Regions from separate parts of the Arthrobacter sp. PGP41 genome, predicted to be linked through region 2. Evidence: riboswitches for the same ligand, from Rfam matches in the RefSeq annotation. Region 2 holds a riboswitch; the other holds the start of a gene.
What was found. Region 2 has a riboswitch for cyclic di-AMP ahead of C3B78_RS03195 (hypothetical protein). Riboswitches for the same ligand answer to the same signal wherever they lie in the genome.

Region 1: another riboswitch for cyclic di-AMP. It lies ahead of C3B78_RS11040 (C40 family peptidase); the one in region 2 lies ahead of C3B78_RS03195 (hypothetical protein).

The regions. Positions count from the first base shown of each region.
Region 1 covers NZ_CP026514.1:2,421,805-2,429,044, reverse strand. The annotation lists gene C3B78_RS11050 (ribonuclease Z) at 1-190, shown strand, start outside; gene C3B78_RS11045 (protein adenylyltransferase SelO) at 187-1,650, shown strand; gene C3B78_RS11040 (C40 family peptidase) at 1,795-2,628, opposite strand; cyclic di-AMP (ydaO/yuaA leader) riboswitch at 2,632-2,802, opposite strand; gene C3B78_RS11035 (transglycosylase) at 3,183-4,523, shown strand; gene C3B78_RS11030 (TraR/DksA family transcriptional regulator) at 4,544-4,903, shown strand; gene C3B78_RS11025 (DNA alkylation repair protein) at 4,900-5,469, shown strand; gene C3B78_RS11020 (DUF1810 domain-containing protein) at 5,453-5,908, shown strand; gene C3B78_RS11015 (metallophosphoesterase family protein) at 5,984-6,490, opposite strand; gene C3B78_RS11010 (DUF1918 domain-containing protein) at 6,621-6,818, shown strand; gene C3B78_RS11005 (NUDIX domain-containing protein) at 6,874-7,240, shown strand, end outside.
Region 2 covers NZ_CP026514.1:668,713-675,952, forward strand. The annotation lists gene C3B78_RS03180 (phosphatase PAP2 family protein) at 1-457, shown strand, start outside; gene upp (uracil phosphoribosyltransferase) at 470-1,105, shown strand; gene C3B78_RS03190 (HAD-IA family hydrolase) at 1,138-1,818, shown strand; gene C3B78_RS03195 (hypothetical protein) at 1,851-2,564, opposite strand; cyclic di-AMP (ydaO/yuaA leader) riboswitch at 2,570-2,730, opposite strand; gene C3B78_RS03200 (HAMP domain-containing sensor histidine kinase) at 2,826-4,355, opposite strand; gene C3B78_RS03205 (response regulator transcription factor) at 4,364-5,104, opposite strand; gene C3B78_RS03210 (winged helix-turn-helix domain-containing protein) at 5,765-6,631, shown strand; gene C3B78_RS03215 (SixA phosphatase family protein) at 6,713-7,240, shown strand, end outside.

The DNA of each region.
Region 1 (7,240 bases), 1.8 Mb from region 2:
CGCGCAGGACCTGCAACGCGTCCCCATGCCTCAGCGGCGCCGGTGGCCGGGGCACGGCGTCACGGCACCTGAACGGTCCACTGCACCTGAACGGTCCGCGATGCCGGGCCATGCCATTCATCGCGCCATGGAGGCCACCGATGAGCTCATCAACGGCCGGACAAGCGACGGCGATAGGGTTAACCCATGACTGCTGCAGCAGAATCAACTGTCGTCTTCGAGGGCCGCTTTGCCCGTGAACTAGCGGAGCTGGCCGTTCCGTGGCAGGCGGAGGAAGCGCCGGATCCTGAGCTTTTGGTACTTAACGACGCACTGGCGAACGAGCTGGGCCTGGCACCCGACTACCTGCGGACGCCGGAAGGCGTGCGCGTCCTACTGGGTAACCACATCCCGCCGGGCGCAACCCCCGTTGCCCAGGCATACGCCGGGCACCAGTTCGGCGGCTACTCACCGCTGCTGGGCGACGGCCGGGCGCTGCTGCTGGGCGAGATTGTTGCCGAGGGCGGACGCTTGCGGGATGTGCACCTGAAGGGTTCCGGCCGAACACCTTTCGCCCGTGCGGGCGACGGCCGGGCCGTCATCGGCCCCATGCTGCGGGAGTACCTGGTGAGTGAGGCCATGCACGCCCTGGGTATTCCCACCACGCGGGCCCTCGCCGTCGTAGCTACCGGGCGGCCGGTGCGCCGGGATGCGATGCTGCCGGGTGCCGTCCTGGCCCGGGTGGCCAGCAGCCACCTTCGCGTGGGCAGCTTCCAGTACGCCCGGGCGACGGAGAATATGGACCTGCTGCGCCGCTTGGCGGACCACGCCATCAGCAGGCACCACCCGGCGGCAGCCCGGTCCGAACACCCCTACCTGGCGTTGTTTGAAGCAGTCGTGGCTGCCCAGGCAGAGCTCGTGGCCAAATGGATGCTGGTGGGCTTCGTGCACGGGGTCATGAACACGGACAATATGACCATCTCCGGGGAAACCATCGACTACGGGCCCTGCGCATTCATGGACGCGTTTGATCCCGCCGCCGTGTATAGCTCCATCGATGTAGGCGGCCGCTACGCCTACGCGAACCAGCCCGTGGTTGCCGAGTGGAACCTGGCCCGGCTCGCTGAGGCCATGCTGCCGCTCTTCAACGAAGACCAGGAGCAGGCTGTCGGCCCCGCCGTGGAGGCACTCGGCACATTCCGCGGCCGGTACAGTGACGCCTGGTTCGGGGGCATGAAGGCCAAGCTCGGTGTGGCGGCCAGCCCGGAACATGACGAAGCGTCGGACCTCGTGGATGGCGTGATCGGCCTGCTGAAGGACGGACCCGTTGACTACACGCAATTCTTCCGGAGCCTTGGCCAGGCCGCCCGGGGCAACTCCGGGCCTGCCCGCGGTATGGTGCTGGACCTCCGGGCTTTCGATGCCTGGGCTGAACGCTGGGCCGCGCTGAAGCCCGACGCTGAACTCATGGACAGCGTGAACCCCGCGTACATTCCCAGGAACCACCTTGTGGAGGAAGCACTGGCTGCGGCTACCGCGGGTGATCTTGACCCGTTTCACCGGCTCCTCGAGGTTGTCAGGTCCCCGTGCCAGGAGCGCCAGGGGCTGGAACGCTACACGGAGGGACCGCCGGAGGACTTCGGCAAATACCGGACCTTCTGCGGCACATAGCTGTCATTCCAGCGGGAACAGGGGAAGCCCGGAGGACCAGGACCGTTGGGAACGTGGAAGGGGCGGCAGCCGGAAAAAACCGGCTGCCGCCCCTTCCGCGGGGTGGGCCCGCCCGCTAAGAGCGGCCTATCCCGTTGCCGCTGGCTAGGCCACGCGGACGAAGGAAGCGCCGCTCAGCCAGCTGATGGAGTGCACGGCAGTCTGGTTGCCGTTCACGCCGCCGCTGACAACCTGGCCGTCACCGGCGTAAACGCCCACGTGGCCGGCGGTGATCACGAGGTCACCGGGAGCAGGGGAGCTCACGGTGGAGCCGTACTGGTAGAACTGGGTGGGAGCCAGGTCGCCCACGGACATGCCAACAGACCGCAAGGCCTTTTCCACCATGGCGGTGCAGTCCTGGATCTGGCCCACCTGGCCATAGGCGTTAGCCAGGATGGCTGCCCCCGTACCCGTGCCGGTGCCGGCGGAGGCGTAGGACAGGTTCATCCCGGTGTTGGCCGGTGCGGTGGCGGCAGCGGTCTGGACAGGTGCCGGTGCCGGCGCGGCGGAGGGAACTGCCGGGGCGTAGCCTGCAGCCGGGATCTGAATCTGGTCGCCCGGGTAGATGACCGCGGAGATCGCCAGGCCGTTGGCAGCCAGGACATCGTTCAGGGCTACGCCGTGGGCGGCCGAGATGGCGCCCAGCGTGTCGCCGGATACAACCGTATGGACGGTGCCCGCGGCCGCGGCGGGGGCTGCAACTGCTGCGGCCGGGGCGGCGGAGGCCTGGACGTTAGCGGTCTCGGTGGTGTCCGGCCCTGTCACACCGGCGTGCGCCGGGGCTCCGACGCCGAAGGCAATGCCGGATGCGGCTGCGACGGCGAGTGCCGGACGGCCCAGGGTCCTGGCCTGGGACTTGGCCGAAACAGCCAGCCCATCCAGGATGATGGAACGGGCCGGAGTTGCGCGGTGACGGGCGGTGGTGGAATTTTTTGACACGGTTGATCGCCTCTCCCATGCCTGCGGGGTGAGCTGTCGGGTTCGGGCTGGAGATGCCCGGCCGGAAGCAACTCCGAACGGAACGGAGGCGCTAGCGACTTAACCCCAAGGCCTCTTGAGAGGCCGTGGAAACTTGGTTCCCCCGTCCCTGCCAGCTGGAAGCGATTGGTTCCCGGATCAGCGGCAGGGCTCGGCAAGCTGAGGGGAATGTCCCGTCTGGGAGGGACACCTGAAGACCATAACCCGCTCCGGCACCAATTGTCACATTTGGGTAACATGCGAGGTTCTCCTCTCGCTTTACGCAAACGATTCGACTCTTTTTCGCCGGGGTGCTGACCTCGGAAGATACCTCCGTCGGGACGGTTGAAGGTGGGAAGCGTCACGAAGTCATAAACGGCGAGGTTTGTGCGGGTGTGCACGGCCTCGATTCGGCCTTGACCATTCCGCCGACAATCAGGCTTTCCGTGTTGAAATTCGAGGGCCTGTTTCTGCTGTATAACGATGCAGGCCCCTCATCCTTAAAGTGAAGGTTGAAGCCGGTAAGCTTCCGAGCTATGGCCCGTTTCGCTGCAAATGTCCGCCACCGCCTGCCCGGGATACTGCTGACCGCTGCCCTCGCCGGCAGTGTGTGGCTGCCTCCGGCCGGGGCGGCCGAAAGCGTTCCGCCTGGCGGCTACCCTTCGTGGGAGGACGTGGAGCGGGCCAAGCTGACCGAGGCCGGCACGGCCAAAGAGATCACGTTGATCGCAGGCCTTTTGGACGGGCTGCAATCGCAGTCGGAGGCCTTGGGCAACGCCGCGGTGGCGTCCGCCGCTGAGTCTGCAGCGGCAGATGCCGCGTTGGCAGCATCCACTGCAAAGGTAGAGTCGCTGGCGGAACGAGCCGGGACGGCCAAGGCCGAACTCATCCGCCACAGGAAGGACATCGGAGCGCTGGCCGCCCAGTCCTACAAAACGGGCGGTACGAACATGGGGTTCTTCGTGGCGTTGGACGCGATCGAGAACAACAACGTCCACGGGCTCAACGTGGTGCACCTGGTGGGCGGCAAAACGGCGGGCCTTGTGGACAAAGCCGCCGCCGCGGGGAAAATCACGGCTTCACTGGCTGATCAGGAGAAATCCGCCCGGACCGAGCGCGAACGGCTGTCCCGCGAGGCGGCGGAAAAGCTTGCAGCGGCCCGATCGGCCCAGGAAGCCATGGCGCGCCAGCTTACGGAAGAACGGCAGCGCAACCGGGAGCTGACCGGGCAGTTGGCGTCCCTGAAGGGCACGACGGCGGCGGTTGAGGGCGAATTCCGGCGTGGACAGGCGGCACTGGCCGCTTATGAAGCAGCGCAGGAGGCGAAACGGGCCGCGGCCGGGGAGGAAGCCCGACGACGTGCGGCCGCAGCGGCAGCGGCGGCAAAGGTGCAGCCCCCTGCTGTTCCCGCCCCCATGCGTCCGGCTCCCGCCGATCCGGCACCTGAGAATCCTCCAGCCGGCAACCCTGTGCCGGCAAATCCTGCTCCGCCTGTCCCCGCCCCGGCGCCTGCCGCACCGCCCAGCCCGCCCGCCGTCGTCGTTCCCTCTGCTCCTGCGGGTGCGGTCAACGATCCTGCCGGTGCCAAGAGCTACGCCTCGGGCAGGCTGGGGGCCTACGGGTGGGGATCGGACCAGTTCCTCTGCCTCGCCCAGCTTTGGACCAAGGAATCGAACTGGCTGACCACGGCCACCAACCCGTATTCCGGTGCCTACGGCATTCCGCAGGCACTTCCGCCGGGCAAGTATTCCAGCGCGGGCAGCGACTGGCTGACCAACTACCGGACGCAGATCGAGTGGGGCCTTGGCTACATCCGTGAGCGGTATGGCTCACCATGCTCGGCATGGAACCACTCCGTGGCCAGGAATTGGTACTGACACCGCGTTAGGCTTTTCCCATGCCTGATGTGGAAAGGTTCCGCATCCTCCTCGAGGAGGAGCGGAAGCGGAAGCTGGCACTGCTCCCCGCGCTCCGCGCCGACATTGCCTCGGCAAACTCCGCGCGCCAGGATTCGAACGTCGACGACGAACACGATCCGGAGGGTTCCACCATTGCGTTCGAGCTGTCCCAGGCAGCTGCCCTGCTCAAGCAAAGCACCGCCGGCCTTGACCAGGTGGATGCCGCACTGGCCCGGATCGCTGCCGGCACGTACGGCATCTGCGCGGTCTGCGGGGAATCCATAGCGGAGGGAAGGCTGGAGGCCAGGCCCTGGACGCCGTTCTGCATCCGGCACGCGTCCGCTGGACGTGGCCGATGAACGGCGGGCCCGACTATGTGGCAGCGGCCGCTGCGTTCATCGACCGCACCCTGCAGAATGAGGGCGCCTGGTACCGCGCGGACGACGTCGAGTCCCGGCTGGGCGGGGTGCTTGCCTCCTACGGCTCCTCGGTGGGTGCCGTCCGTGGAACGGTCCGGGACGCCCTGAGGAAGTTCAAGGACCTGGACCACGATGCCGTGGTCCTGCTGGCGTCCGGGCTGTGGGCCCAACCGAAACCCGGTGGCAGGCCGGTTTTTGAGCGCCGACAGGCCGCCGTGGTGCTGCTTCAGTCAAGGGCCAGTCTCCTGCTGCACTCGGACCTGACCCGGATCGAGGGCTTCCTTCGTTCCGCGGGAAGCCGCGAGTTGGTGGAGCCCCTGCTGTCCGACGTAGTGTTGCCGCTACTGGCTGGACTGGCAGGACGCGACCGGCAGCGCGCAGGTGTTGTCCTTGCCAGGTGGAGCCAGGACCCGGACGGGCGGCTGCGCAGGGCTGCGGCCTTCATCGAGCAGCAGTCCGGCCCTGAGACCCCGCACAAAGGAGACAGCTATGAACGATCCCTATGACCTGGACCGCTTCGTGTCAGCCCAGGACAGCGGCGCAGGGGAGGGCGGGACCTTCGGACAGGCCTTGGCTGAGCTGCAGCTCGGCAACAAGACCGGCCACTGGATGTGGTTCATCTTCCCGCAGCTCGCCGGCCTGGGGCAAAGCCCCACCTCCCGGAAATACGCCATCACTTCGCTTGCCGAAGCCCGGGCGTACCTCGAGCACGGGGTCCTCGGCCCGCGGCTCCTGCAGTGCGCCCAGGCGCTCACCAACCACGCCGGGCGCACTGCAGAGGACATCCTGGGCGGCATCGATGCCCGGAAGCTGCACTCGTCCATGACCCTGTTCCTCCGCGCCGCGCCCGGCGAAACGGTGTTCAAGACAGTCCTTGCCCAGTTCTTTGACGGCCAGCCGGACGAGGCCACCGACGCGCTGCTCGCGGAGCAGGACCAGGACTGAAAAGCTAAGCATCTTTGCTGTTCCAACACAGGCAGTTATGCGGGCGCCGTCAACCCCGTCCCTTCCAGCCTCCCGTCAGCCGCGGGGAACCTCCACCAGGCGGACGTCGGCCAGCCGGCCGGCGTCCACGACGGCGGTCATGTAGGTGCACACAGGCTGGCGGCGGCGGTCGGTGGGTGAACCCGGGTTGAGCAGCCGCAGCCCGCGCGGGGTGGTGGTGTCCCACGGAATGTGGCTATGGCCGAAGACCAGGACGTCCGCCTCCGGATACAGCGCTTCGCAGCGTGCCTCGCGTCCCTTTGCCTGGCCGGTTTCGTGGACCATCGCAAAGCGGACGCCCTCAAGGGTGGCCGTGGCAATTTCCGGCAACCGCCGGCGCAGCTCCGGCCCGTCGTTGTTTCCGTAGACGCCCAGCAGCGAGCGGCTCCGCTCTTCGAATTCCGCCAAGAGGGACGCCTCCACCCAGTCCCCGGCGTGAAAGACCAGGTCGGCGTTTTCGACGGCGGACCACACCTGTGCGGGGAGCGCCCTGGCGCGCTTCGGGACATGGGTATCGGCGACCAGCACCAGATTCAAAGGCATGGCCAAAATCCTGCCATGGCACGGCCTTTTCCCCACCTCGCTTCCATGCCCCCATTTCCCTCCGCACTTTCTCCTTCGCCCTTTCCCCGCTGCGGAGGCAGTCGTACTCTTGGGCTTGGAGGTGATTGCCATGGAGGCAACGCAAGGCGACCGCATCATCGTCCATGGAAGGACCGTTGGGGCCACAGACCGGCATGGAGTGATCCTGGAGGTGCGGGGCCAGGGCGGGACGCCGCCCTACCTGGTCCGCTTTGATGACGGACACGAAACCATCATGTATCCCGGCGGTGATTTCGCCGTCGAACGCGGCCACGCGAACCAGGCCTGACTGACGGAACGGCCAGGCAGGTGCACCGATCCATGGCACCTGCCAGACTGGAGCGATGGATCACTTGTCGGCTTCCACCGCGTCCACAGCCCCACCCGTCCGCACCGGTCCCCGGGACCCCGGCGACGCCTGGGTCGAAGGGGACCGGGGCCGCTACTGGGGGCGGTTCGGTGCAGCCGGAGTGCTGGCCTACGATCCGGAAAAAGGCGTGCTGCTGCAGCACCGGGCTGTCTGGAGCCATAACGGGGGGACATGGGGCCTGCCCGGCGGGGCCCTCCATCATGGCGAGGAGCCCATCACGGGCGCGCTCCGGGAAGCCTTCGAGGAAGCGGCCGTCCCCGCCGGCAACGTGGAGCTGCTCTTCACGTCCCTGTTTGACGTGGGCTACTGGTCCTACACCACGGTGGTGGTCCTGGTCAGGG
Region 2 (7,240 bases):
AACTGCCACCACCCTGGGCAAGCGCCTGGTCGGCAGGACCCGTCCGGACCATTCGGAGGCGGTGCCGCCCTATGAGACCACACCGTCCTTCCCCAGCGGACACACGCTGAACACAACAGTGGTGATAGGGGTCCTGGTGTATCTGATGTGCCTCCAGTTCCAAATCCTGTGGGCAAGGATCGCCGCAATAACGGCCGGCGCCATCTTCATCATCGCCATGGGCCTGAGCAGGGTTTTCCTGGGACACCACTGGTTGACCGATGTGATGGCCGGCTGGTTCCTTGGCCTCGCATGGGTGTCCATGGTGATCCTGGCCCACCGGCTGTTCCACCTGATACGCCGCCGCGAGCACGCGGGCCCGGCGCCTACCTTTGAACACCCCGTCCTTCGAGAGGAACCCAACGGGGAAGCGGAGGCCAGCGGCGACCGGTCGGGGAGGGGCCCGGCGGCCGGGTGATACTTTTGACCCATGCGCACTCTCGTTGTGGACCACCCGCTGGTCGCCCATAAGCTCACCGTCCTCCGGGACAAAAACACTCCGTCCCCGGTCTTCCGGCAGCTGACGGAGGAGCTGGTGACCCTCCTCGCCTACGAGGCAACGCGCGAGGTCCGCACCGAGCCAGTCACCATCGAAACGCCCGTCAGCACCACTGTTGGCACGGCGTTCACCAAGCCCACCCCGCTGGTGGTACCCATCCTGCGCGCGGGCCTTGGAATGCTCGAGGGCATGACCAAGCTCGTCCCCACCGCTGAAGTGGGATTCCTCGGCATGGCCCGTGACGAGGAAACCCTGGACATCATCACCTACGCCGAGCGCCTGCCCGAGGACCTTACCGACCGGCAGATCTTCGTCCTGGACCCCATGCTGGCCACCGGCGGTACGCTGCGCGAAGCCATTAAGTTCCTGTTCAAGCGCGGCGCCTCTGATGTCACCTGCATCTGCCTGCTTGCTGCTCCGGAAGGCCTGGCAAAGCTGGAGGAAGAACTCTCCGATGCCAATGTCACCATCGTGCTGGCCTCCATCGACGAAAGGCTCAACGAGAAGTCCTACATCGTTCCCGGCCTCGGCGACGCAGGCGACCGGCTGTACGGCATCGCCGGCTAGGTCTCCGCGAGGGCTGGGGCAGAATGGGAGGCATGACCGTCCCGATGCCTCCCCTAACCCTGGCACTGACCTGCCGTGCCGTCCTCTTTGACATGGATGGGACCCTGGTTGATTCCACCGCGGTAGTTGAACAGGTTTGGGGCGAGTTTGCCGTCCGCTACGGGCTGGACCTTGGAGAGATCCTGCGGACTTCGCACGGCGTCCAAGCAGGCGACACCGTGAAGCGCTTCGCTCCGCCCGGCGCCGATGTGCCGGCACTGACCGCGGAACTTGGTGCCATGGAACGCGTCCGGACCGACGGCATCCTGCCCCTGCCCGGGGCAGCCCGGTTGCTGGCGGCACTTCCAGCAGACGCCATCGCCCTCGTCACGTCCGCTGACCGCGTCCTGGCTGACATCCGGATGGGCGCCGCGGGTCTAGCCATGCCTGCCACGGCCGTGACAGCTGAGCTGGTAACCCGGGGAAAACCGGATCCTGAGGGATACCTGCAGGCCGCCGCCGCCTTGGGCGTGGATCCTGCCGATGCGGTGGTGTTTGAGGATGCTCCCGCCGGCATTGCAGCAGGGGTCGCCGCCGGCATCCGTACGGTGGCTGTTGGACCCAACACCGGACCGTTGCCTGCCGGCATGCTGCACATTGCTGACTACAGTTCAATTGCCGTCGAAGTCGGCGTGGATGACGAGGGCAGGAGGGTCATTTCCTTCCGGCTGTGAGGTTTGAGTCACCGGACGCGGTCGGTGCCGCTTTAGTACCAGTTGTTCGACAAGTGGAAGTTCAGTGCACCGCACGGGGACTGGTAGCGTTCCTGGATGTAATCCAGGCCCCAGTTGATCTGCGTGCGGTAGTTGGTGAGGTAGTCGGCGCCGGCACTGGCCATCTTCTCAGCCGGCAAGGACTGGACGATGCCGTAGGCGCCGCTGCTCGGATTGGTGGCCGTAGTGGTCCAGTCCGATTCCTTGGTCCATAGGGTCTGCAGGCACTGCATCTGGTCCGGAGCCCAGCCATAGGAAGCCAGTTGGCCGGCTGCGTACGCTTGGGCGCCCGCGGGGTCATTAACCGCGACGACGGGTGCGGGCTCGGGTACCGGTACCGGCGCCGGTTCGGGAGCGGGTGCCGGCGCAGGGGCAGGTGCGGGCTCGGCTGCCGGAGCTGGAGCCGGTTCGGCTGCCTGCGGGACAACATTGATCGGCCCAGCCGCGGACTCAGGCGCAGGGTTGGCCCGGATTTCGCTTTGCTCCATGCTCAGCTTCGACAGGGACTCGACAGCGGGCGCCTCGGTGGCTGCCACGCGGGCACCCATGTCGGTGGCCTGGCCCGCAGCGCCAACTCCAACAAGGATGGCGCAGGATACTGCCAGGAACCCGGCGCGCCGGCCGAAGGACGGGAATTTGGCTGCTCGACGCGTAGCGCGGGCATCCGAGCCCGATTGCGGGCGTGGTTTTACAAGGAACTTGGACATGATGGATCGCCTCTCACACCTGCGGAGTTAGCTGTCGGGTTCGGATGAGGGCATCCGGCCGCACGGAAAAAACACGTGCAGGCTTAACCCCAAGGGCATTCAGTGCCCGGGACGGTGGGTCCCCCGCCTCTGCCGTTGCTCAAGAGGAATCCGGGAAGTGGCAGAGCTTGGCGTCAACCCGGGATATGCGGCCCGAACGGGGGCCGCACCCATTCGACGGTACAGGAGCGCAGCGCAGAAGTCACATTTTGGTAACAGGAATCACGATGGCGGCGCGCCGCCTTGTGTAATTTCGCGAACCAAGGGCAGCTGCAGGGCGAACTGTGTGCGGCCGGGCTGAGACGTCACCGTGACCCGTCCACCGTGGGCCTCAACAATGGACTCGACAATGGACAACCCCAAACCGCTGGTGCCTTCAGCGGCGGGTGCGCCGGGCGTGCTGGCCGTTCCCGCGCGTGCCGCGTCTGCGCGGGCGAACCGCGCGAAGACCTGGTCCACGAACTCCGGCGGTATTCCGCCGCCGTCGTCCGTTACGGTTACAACCGCGGCTCCCTCCGGGGTCTTCCACACCCCCGTTACCACTGTGGTGCCCGGAGGGGTGTGCTTGCGGGCGTTGGAGAGCAGGTTCATCAACACCTGCCGCAGCTGCGACGGATCCCCGTTGACCACCACCGGCTCGTCGGGGAGCTCCAGCCGCCAGGTGTGCCCGGGCGCCATGACCTTCTCGTCGCTGACGGCTTCCACCACCAGCTGCGTTAGGTCCACCTCGCTTAGCTTCAGCGGCTGGCCCTCGTCAAGCCGCGCGAGCAGCAGGAGATCCTCCACCAAGGCGGTCATCCGTTCCGACTGGCTTTGCACCCGCGCCAGCGACTTCTGCCCGTCCGGAGTGAAGTTTTCCGTCATCCTCATCAGTTCGGTGTAGCCGCGGATGGCGGTCAGCGGCGTGCGTAGCTCATGGGAAGCGTCAGCCACGAACTGCCGCACCTTGGTTTCGCTCTTCTGCCGCGCCTGCAGCGCGTTGGCAACGTTGTCCAGCATGAGGTTCAGCGCGTGCCCCACGCTGCCCACCTCAGTTCCGGGGTTGGAGTTCGACGGCGGTACACGCACGGCAAGTGCCACCTCGCCGGCATCCAGGGGCAGCTGCGAAACCCGGGTGGCCACCTCGGACAGCTGTTCAAGGGGCTTCATGGTGCGGCGGATCAGGACTGTGCCCACCAGCCCGACCAGGAGCAACCCGCCCAGCGAGACGAACACGAAGGTCCACACCAGGGACGCGAGCGTGCCCTCCTTGGCAGCCAGGGGGAGTCCGGTCACCAGGACGTCGCCGAAACTGGTCTTGACCGCGATCAGCCGGTAGTTGCCGTTTGAAAGCCTGCGGTCAACAGGCCGGGCGTCGGCGGCCAGTGCCAGCAGGACCTGCTTGTCCTCGGTGGACAGTGCGGAGCGCGTGGTGTCCGGGGCAAGGAAGCCGGCGCTGTTGACCTGGCCGTTGAGGATGCGCGCGTTCAGTGTTCCCACGCTTTGGCCGCGGGAATCCAGGGGGTCCCTGCCGTTGAAGCCGCCGGAGGGAGGCCGGCCGGGATCGTTGGAGCGGGCTGCGGCCTGGCTCAGCTGCTCGTCCAGCTGGCGGGTGAGGAACGCGTCCATGGAGGCGTAGCTGGCCACGCCCACCGCACCGCAGATGGCGATCAGCAGCGCCATGGCCAGCAAAATAAGCCGGGTCCGCAGGTGCCAGGTGCCAGGCCTGAGCCAGCACCGGCGCTGCGGCTCCGCGGTGTGCACGGCGGTCATGGCGCCGCCTACTCCGCCGCCTTGATGACGTACCCGGCGCCCCGCACGGTGTGGATCATGGGCGGGTGCACGGCGTCCACTTTCTTGCGCAGGTAGGAAATGTAGAGTTCCACGATGTTTGCCTGGCCGCCGAAGTCGTAGTTCCACACCCGGTCCAGGATCTGGGCCTTGCTGATGACGCGCTTGGGGTTCTCCATGAGGTAGCGCAGCAGCTCGAACTGGGTGGCCGTTAGCTGGACGTCATCACCGGCCCGCGTGACTTCGCGTGTGTCCACGTTCAGAACAAGGTCTCCCACCACCAGTTCAGCAGTGTCCATGGCGGCAACGCCGGAGCGCTGTACCAGCCCGTGCAGCCTCAGCAGGACTTCCTCCATGCTGAACGGCTTGGTGACATAGTCGTCGCCGCCGGCGGCGAGGCCCACGATCCTGTCCTGGACCGCGTCTTTGGCGGTCAGGAAAAGCGCGGGGACCTCGGGCGCGAAAGCGCGGATCCTGCCCAGGACCTCGACGCCGTCGAACCCTGGAATCATGACGTCGAGGACCAGGACGTCGGGGCGGAAATCCTTGGCCAGCTTCACCGCTTCAGGGCCGTCGGCAGCAACTGCCACGGACCAGCCCGCCATGCGCAGCCCCATGCTCATGAGTTCAGAGAGGCTGGGTTCGTCATCCACCACGAGGGCCCTGATGGGGGAGCCGTCCGGATGGGTGAGCTTGGGGAGGTTGTTTGTCATGGAGTGCGAAGTGGCCATGGGACAACTCTCCGATCATTGGTTTATGCCCGGCTATGGCAAACCTGTGGCCCAGCTGTGAATATCCCGGCGTAGCGAGCTGAATGCCGGAGACGCGGCTGCTCCTGCCATGCCCCAGCGGCGGGGTTGCCGTTGAGGTGCAGTTTCCCCGGAGAATTTTTTGTCCGAAACCGTGGGCGGTTGGACACGACGGCAAGGCGGTGAGTGGGATTTCCCTATCAGTCCCGGTCCTGAATATTTTAGCGTGAAACTCCCATTCCGCCGAACAAAGTTCTGTCCAAGGCCGAAAGTGCGCCCCTTCAAGGATAACGAACGTTATTTTTATGGCTCTGCCAGAATCGTGATTTGCAGCACATTAGCCGATTTCGTCTCATTATGCGGACGATCGCGTCCATTGTTACTTGCAAGTTGGCATTGTTACGCTGCACACTTCCAATGTGAACAAGAACTCAACAGCACCTGCAGCCGCAGAATATTGGCCCAGCACATCCGCTGCTGCCGACATGCGCTGTTGTCGAATGCACGCCTGACCTTCCCACCCTCCGAAGTTCTTAGGCATTCGCCCCCAGCCCAGCGTCGGGCGCCCCTCCCCAGTTCTCATTGCGGGGAAACCCAGCATTCGGGCCGTGATGACGGCCATTCACATTGAGGTAAGCACATATGTCAGTTGCATCCGGATACGTCCACATCTCTGTCCGTAACGCCGCCAAGGCGGGCCAGCCCTCCGGCCTCCGCCCCGGCTTCGGCCCCCGGCCTGCCCTTGCTCCCTCTGCTTCCGGAAGCAACTTTCCCGCCCAGGGCTATGCGCCCCAGGGCTATAACCCCAATTCCTACGGGCAGCTCCGCGCCGTCCAGCCTGCCGAGGCGGCGCCGATGACGGCCCCCACTCCCGTAGTAGCCGGCCCGGCTGCTGTCCGGCCCGTCGCCAATGACAACGTCGCCCGCGGATTCGTCCTCTACATGGGTATCGACGAGGAAACCGCAGCAGCCGCCGGAACCTCCATCGCCAAGCTGGCCCAGGAAATCCGCGCCTACGCCCAGTCCCTGGTGTCCGGAGCAGAAAGCTACGCAGCCGTCGCCGTGGCTCCCGCAGGCACCCCCGGTTCCGCGCTCGACGTCGTCCGTTCCACCTTCGGCGACCCCACCGTCAACACCCGCCCGCGCACTGAGGCCCCGCGTCCCGCGCAGGCCCAGGAGCCGCGCCCGTCCGGTGTCCTGATCGACCTCGCCCGCCGCGAGGTCCACCTGGACGGCGAGTCCCTCAACCTGACGTTCAAGGAGTTCGAACTCCTGAACTACCTCGTGGAAAACGGAACCCGCACCGTGGGCCGCGATGAGCTCCTGGAAGGTCTCTGGCGCAATGCCGAAGAGGTCCCCAACGAGCGCACCATCGACGTCCATATCCGCCGGCTGCGCTCCAAGCTGGGCCGGCTCGCCAACACCGTGCGCACCGTCCGCGGCCAGGGATACCGGTTCTACGAGCACCCCGAAGTGGTTGTCTGGGCCGCTCCGGAATACTCGATCTAGGTCTTTTCGCGACCACGCCAAAGCGGCTTTCTGCCGGGTTGGGTCACCGTGCGCTGCGTCGGCTGGCTATAGGCTTAGGCCATGAGTGGGCACCATCTTCGACGGCTTGTGATCATGCGCCACGCCAAGGCCGATTGGCCTGGCGGCGTGGCCGATCACGAGCGTCCGCTGGAGGAGCGTGGCCACCGTGAGGCGCCGCTGGCGGGCCGTTGGCTGCTCAAGCACAACATCGTCCCGGACTTCATCCTCTGCTCCAGTGCCCTGCGGACCAGGCAGACCTGTACCTGGGTGTGCTCGGAGCTGGGGGACAAAGCGCCCACCCCCAAGCTTGAAGACGGGCTGTACGCTGCCTCCGCACTTCGGATGCTGACGGTCATCAACCACGTTCCGGACACCGTGACCACACTGATGGTGATTTCACACCTGCCGGGGGTCCAGGACCTGGCAATGCACCTCGCCTCGCGGGATTCCGACCACGATGCCTACATGGACGCCGCCACCAGGTACCCCACCAACGCCCTCACCGTCCTTGAGACGGAGAAGTCCTGGGCCGAATTGGACGGACAGGACGCCCGTATCACCAAGTTCAAGGTTCCCCGGGCCCGCCAC